2 regions of the Streptomyces sp. NPDC031132 genome follow, and region 1 is predicted to be linked to the other one. Evidence: riboswitches for the same ligand, from Rfam matches in the RefSeq annotation. Region 1 holds a riboswitch; the other holds the start of a gene.

Evidence for each region. A riboswitch is a leader RNA that binds a small molecule or an ion and turns the genes downstream of it on or off. The one in region 1 is predicted to bind guanidine.
Region 2: linked by a shared signal. The riboswitch ahead of ACZ49B_RS18915 (DMT family transporter) and the one ahead of ACZ49B_RS34460 (hypothetical protein) in region 1 are both predicted to bind guanidine.

What each region holds. Positions count from the first base shown of each region.
Region 1 is NZ_JBVIGX010000041.1:38,140-41,322, reverse strand. It holds gene ACZ49B_RS34465 (family 1 glycosylhydrolase) at 1-470, opposite strand, end outside; gene ACZ49B_RS34460 (hypothetical protein) at 823-1,137, opposite strand; guanidine-III (ykkC-III) riboswitch at 1,150-1,212, opposite strand; gene ACZ49B_RS34455 (DeoR/GlpR family DNA-binding transcription regulator) at 1,760-2,527, opposite strand; gene ACZ49B_RS34450 (MFS transporter) at 2,698-3,183, shown strand, end outside.
Region 2 is NZ_JBVIGX010000011.1:138,098-141,280, forward strand. It holds gene ACZ49B_RS18910 (transglycosylase domain-containing protein) at 1-988, shown strand, start outside; gene ACZ49B_RS18915 (DMT family transporter) at 1,021-1,341, opposite strand; guanidine-III (ykkC-III) riboswitch at 1,372-1,450, opposite strand; gene ACZ49B_RS18920 (GroES family chaperonin) at 1,513-1,857, opposite strand; gene ACZ49B_RS18925 (DUF3618 domain-containing protein) at 1,904-2,221, opposite strand; gene bcp (thioredoxin-dependent thiol peroxidase) at 2,333-2,800, shown strand.

The DNA of each region.
Region 1 (3,183 bases):
ACCGGCATCCAGCCGTCGACGAGGTCGCCGAAGGTCTCGGCGACGAAGTCGACGTGCCGGGCCCACGCAGCCGCGGCCGAAGGAGAGAGGAAGCCGCCGTCGGCCGCGACCCAGACGGGCAGGGCGGTGTGCAGCAGGCACGCCCACATCGTCAGGCCGGCCTGACGGCCGGCCCCGAGGATCTTTCGGTAGTGCTCGACCGCCCGCTGGTCGCGGCGTCCGGGTTCCGGCTCGATCCGGGCCCAGTCGAGGGACATCCGGTGGTCGCCGAATCCCCAGTCGGCCAGGAGCCGGAAGTCGGAGGCGTACCGCTCGTCGAAGCCGTTCCCGGCGCCGCTGCGCGGAGCCTTGCCGGCCTCCTCCCAGCCCCACCAGTTGTCCGCCGGCGTCGCGCCCTGGCTCTGGGTGGCCGAACTGGCCGTTCCCCACCTGAAGCCGGGGGGAAAGCCGCCGGGGCCGGACGAGGTCATGGTCGTGCTCCTGATCGGTCTTGGACGGGCGGTCACGTATGCATCGGGAGACGGCCCGGTAGGCGGGCGTTCGGTGGCGGCCACCGCACCCGAGGAAGACCGGCCCCGGAAGTTGATCTCCGTGGAAACGTATCACCGGCCGTACCGCGCAACTCCCGCAGGTTCCCTCGGTGCCTCGCGGCCGGCACCCGTACAACGGGCGCGCACCTCCGCTGCGGGAGAGCTCGGTCGACTCGTCCCGGGGCAGCCTCCCGAAGCGGTCGGGGAGGGCGGGGTGATCCTTTACCCGGACGACATGGACGCCTGGGTGCAGGTCGAGTCCTCCGATCGAGCCGGCATCGGCAAGAAACCCTCACACGGACGGTTCCGCTGGTCCGGGCTTGCCTGCCCGAGCCGGCCGCCGCCGGGCTGATCCTGGCGACACCTCGCCGCACCCCTGGTGTCCGCGTCGCTCTCCTCGGAGGGCGAGGGCGGCGGCCGAGCGGGCCGACTCGTATGCGGTCCGCTTGCGTTGCACGCGGACGGCGCGGCCGAGGGCGATGCCGAGCGACTGGTTCGACGCGCGGGCCTGTTCGACGGTGGCGAGCTCCTGCTGCTCGTCGCCGAGGCGGTGTCGGCAGCGGGCGAGCAGCACGACTGCGGTGGCGTCGTCGGGGTCGCCGGCCATGACGGGGCGCCTGGCGCGTCGTCGTGCGTAACCGGGTACGGCGCACCTCGTCCGAGGCCTCGGGACGGGGCCGCCGCACAACCTGGCAACGAACGCGGGCCCGGCGGCACCCGGAGTGCCCCACCTTGCCCCTCCGCCCCCTCCTCCCCGTGCACGGTTCTCACCGGTACACCGCTTCGCGACGCCCGATGCGTGCGGCGAAGTCCTTGGTGGCGCGATCCCGTGACAGGTGGATCCAGGTGTACGGAGCTTTTCGCCTGGTCGGCGACGTCCTGGATGAAGGCCTTCTCGCGCGCTTTGCCGATCTGCTCGCCCGTCGCCCACAGGACGTCGAACATCTGGTTCGTCCGGCGACTCGACGCGTTCCAACGGCGACTCCTCCCACGTGCGTTGGTGTGCGGCGTGCACGTTGGCCAGTTCCGCGAGCTGTCCCCGCATGCGCAGCAGGTCGAGCTGGACCCCCTGTACGCGCTCCTCCCACCACTTGAGCAACTGCGCGGACCCGTCGGTGGGGTTGGTGGCGGCGAACCCGGGTGCGTGCCGTGCAGGAAAGGTACGTTCACACGAAACCCAGACGGCCGGACGGACCCGCCCCGCGGCGTGGCCGGCCCGACTGCCGGGCTCAGTCCTCCGGCGGATGGACCACCTCGACGCCCTGGTCACGCAGTACTTCGACCGCGGGGGAGTCGGCGGGGGCGTCCGTGACCACGAGGGCGATCTCCTCCATGGAGCAGATGCGGCCGAGCGCCGCCCGGCCGATCTTGTCGGCGGTGGCGACGAGGATCACGCGTTGCGCCGAGGCGACGGCCGCCCGCTTCACCTGTACGTCGTCGAGGTTGTAGGCGGTGGCGCCCTGGATGGGGTCGACCCCGCAGCAGCCCAGGATGAACGTGTCGAAGCACAGGTCCTTGAAGGTCTGGACAGGTGCGTGGCCGTAGAAGGACAGCTCCTCGGGGCGCACCTGCCCGCCGGGCATCACCAGTTGGATGCCGGGATACGCGGAGAGGGCGAAGGCCGCGTGCAGTGAAAGGGGCGCGACGGTGAACTGGCGGTCCGCCATGGCCTTTGCGATGGCGACCGCCGTCGTGCCCGTGTCCAGCGCGACGGTCTCGCCGTCGGTGAGCAGTTCGACCACGGTGCGCGCGAGCCGCTCCTTGGTCTGCGCCCCGGACATGGCCCGGATCGCATAGGGGGGTTCGACGCCGCCGGGCAGGCTGCTCACGGCGCCGCCGCGCACCCGGCGCAGCGCGCCCCGGGACTCCAGTACCTCCAGGTCGCGGCGGACGGTCATTTCGGACGCCCCGGTGGCCTGGGCCAGCTCGGCCACCGTCGCACGGTTCTGCCGCATCAGCAGTCCCACGACGAACTTGTGCCTCTCCATGACGTTCATGTGTCTGCTTTTAGCACAGAAGGGGCGGGAGGGCGCTGCGGTTGAGCGTTTCGCACATGCTCACTGTTGAAACGAACATAGCTGATGTGTAGTGTGAGTGAAATAGTGTGAACTTACCGCTGCTGTGAACGTTGAGCATGTTCATTCGACCATGACCGATGAGGAGAGCCATGACCTCCACCAGCGAGGCCGATCTGCCAGAGGGAGGCAAGCCCCTCCTCACCACCGTCGCGATCGCCGCCTCGTGCCTGGCGTTCGTGGTGATCGGCGCCCTCCAGGCGCTCTACGGCCCGGCGATCCCGGCGCTGCGCGACGCATACGGCATCAGTCCGGCCGTGGCCGGGCTCAGCCTCAGCGCGCACTTCGTCGGCGCCTTGCTCGGAGTGCTGATCTACCACCTCCTGCGGGGCCGCCTGAACAACCGGGTGCTGCTCGGCGGCTCCTACGCGCTCATGGCCGTCGGCGCCGCCGTCTTCGCCTTCTCCCCGAGCTGGACCCTCGCCCTCGCCGGGACGTTCGTCATCGGCCTGGGCTTCGGCGGCATCGACTACGGCCTCAACCAGCTCTTCGCCGCCGGCTTCGGCCACCGCAGCACCGCCATGCTCAACCTGCTGAACGGGCATTTCGGCATCGGTGCGATCGCCGGCCCCGCCCTG
Region 2 (3,183 bases), on a different contig from region 1:
CACCACCGCCACCGACCTCTCCGTCAACGCCGTCTTCGCCCAGATGGTCGTCGACGTCGGCACCGCCAAGGTCAAACAGACCGCCATCGACCTCGGCATCCCCGAGAACACCCCGAACTTCGTCGCGAGCCCCGCCATGGCCCTCGGCACCATGCAGGCCAGCGTCCTGGACATGACCCAGGCCTACGCCACCCTCGCCGACCACGGCCGCCACACCCCGTACACGTTCGTCGACAAGATCACCAAGGGCAGCGACAGCATCCACCTGCCCGACCGCACCCCGCAGCAGGCCGTCAGCCGCGAAGCCGCCGACACGACCACGTCCATGCTGGTCAGCGTCGTCGACAACGGCACCGGTACGGCCGCCCTCGCCGCCGGGCACCCGGCCGCCGGCAAGACCGGCACCGGCGAACTGGACCGCTCCGCCTGGTTCGCGGCGTACACCCCGGACCTGGTCACCGTCGTCTCGATGATGGGCCAGGACCCCGACACCGGCTCCCTGGAATCCCTGTACGGAGCACTCGGCGAGGCCCGGATCGGGGGCGGCGGCTACCCGGCCCGGATCTGGGCGCAGTACACCAAGACCGCCCTGGAGGGCAGCGACCCGCTGGACTTCGACCTCGAACTCCAGCCGGGCGCCGAACCGTCCCCGCCGCCGTTCATCCCGAGCAGCCCGGAGCCGACGCCGGACGAGGACACCCCCGAATCACCGGCACCGCCGAGCCGGCCGAACCGCCCCGGCCGGCCGACACCACGGGACGGAGACGAGGACCAGGGCGGCCGGAACCAGGGGCAGGACACCGAGGGCCGGACCACGGAGGGCGACACCACCGCAGGCCAGAGCAACGAGGGCACCACCGGCGGAACGACCCCCGGAACCACCGGCGCAACGACCTCGGGCACCACGGCCGGCACCACCGCCGGCGCCCTGGGCGGCGTCACCGGCGGCCGCCCGCGCAGCCGCCCCCCGTCGGAATACCTGGAATAACCGGGACCACAGGAGTAGCCCGTACGAGGGGCTCAGTGACCGGAGGTCGCCTTCAGCCCCACCACCGCGACCAGCAGCAGGCAGATGAAGAAGATCCGGGCGGCGGTGACGGGCTCACCCAGCACCGCCATGCCCAGCACCGCCGCCCCGGCCGCACCGATGCCCACCCACACGCCGTACGCGGTACCGATCGGCAGGGACTTGGCGGCGTACGAGAGCAGCACCATGCTGGCGACGATCCCGGCACCGGTGAACACACTCGGCCACAACCGGGTGAAGCCCTCCGTGAACTTCATACCGATCGACCAGCCGACCTCGAGCAGACCGGCGACGAGAAGCAGAACCCAAGCCATGACAGGCACCTCCGGAACGAGAGCGAACGGGGTGCGTCGTCTTGTCGTACAGCCACGGCTACCCGGTACGGCGCGTCTCGTCGGGGGTTCCCCACCACCGTAGCAAAGCGCGTGCAGAAGGGCCGGTGACCCCGGTCACCGGCCCTTCGACGATCACTCTCCTACGGGTTCCTACAGGTAGAGCCCGGTGGAGTCCTTGGACCCCTCCAGCCGCTCCGCGGCCACGGCGTGCAGATCCCGCTCGCGCATCAGCACGTACGTCGCACCCCGCACCTCGACCTCGGCCCGGTCCTCGGGGTCGTACAGCACCCGGTCGCCCGGCTCCACACTGCGTACGTTCTGCCCGACCGCGACCACCTCGGCCCAGGCCAGCCGCTTGCCCACGGCAGCGGTCGCCGGAATCAGGATGCCGCCGCCCGAGCGCCGCTCGCCCTCCGGCAAGTCGGACTTCACGAGCACACGGTCGTGCAGCATGCGGATGGGCAGCTTGTCGTGGGTGGTGGTGTTGTCGCTCACGCCACGAACCTACCCGTCCGCGCCCCGCCCGTGCGCCGCAGGGTCATCAGCGCTTGCGCCGCGCCGACACCACGAGCAGGCCGATCACACCCGCCGCGAGCAGCGCGACGGGCGCGATCCGCTCGAAGCGCGGAGCGCCGTCCTCGTGGCACAGGCCGTCCCGTACGTCCGTCAGAAGACGGTTCACGGCGACGACGGCACGCCCGGCGGTGTGGTCCACGGTCGAGGCGACCCTGGCCTTCGCGTCCCCGATGATCGTCTTCGGGTGCATGCGCACGCCGATCTCGTCGAGCGTCTCGGCGAGCTGCTCGCGGCGGCGGACGATGTCCGCCTCGATCTGTGCGGGGGTCCTGGCTTCCGGCACCGCGCTGCCTCCGTCGTCGTGGTCGTGGTCGCATGGGGGCGTAGTCCGCCATGAACAGTCTGTCAGCTTAGTCTCGGACCGTACCGATCCCCTCCCGAGGAGACTGTTGACATGAGCGAGCGACTCCAGCCGGGCGACACCGCCCCCGCCTTCACCCTGCCCGACGCGGACGGCAACGAGGTCTCGCTCGCCGACCACAAGGGCCGCAAGGTGATCGTGTACTTCTACCCCGCGGCGCTGACGCCGGGCTGCACCAAGCAGGCCTGCGATTTCACGGACAACCTGGCGGTGCTGGCCGAGGCCGGCTACGACGTGATCGGCGTGTCCCCGGACAAGCCGGAGAAGCTGGCGAAGTTCCGCGAGAAGGAGCACCTGAAGGTCACCCTGGTCGGCGACCCGGAGAAGAAGGTCCTCGAGACCTACGGCGCGTTCGGCGAGAAGAAGCTGTACGGCAAGACGGTGACCGGGGTCATCCGATCCACGGTGATCGTGGACGAGGAGGGCAAGGTCGAGCGCGCCCTCTACAACGTCAAGGCCACGGGCCACGTAGCCAAGATCATCAAGGACCTGGGCATCTGACTCCGGCCAGCCCTCCACACCGACGGCCCGCACCAACCAACCGGTGCGGGCCGCTCCGTTAATCGGACGTAACTATCCGCATACCGGTTCGTTAACCCGTACGAAGCCACGAACGCGTGGCCGGCCCGGAGGGGCAACGATGGCGGTGCGATACACGCGAGACCTCCTGGAAGAGGCGGCTCGGGAAACGACGAACTTCAACGACGCGGTGATCTGGTGCGGGGCACCCCTACACCGGGCTCCAGGCGCTACCTGCGCGCGAAGATGCAGGAGGCAAGCGTCGACTTCTCCCACTTCCCGACGCAGTGGGTGCGGCACACGGAAGAGCGATTGCGAGAGTTGGTCGCAGCCTCGACGTCCGTCAGGGAGGTGGTCTCCCGGCT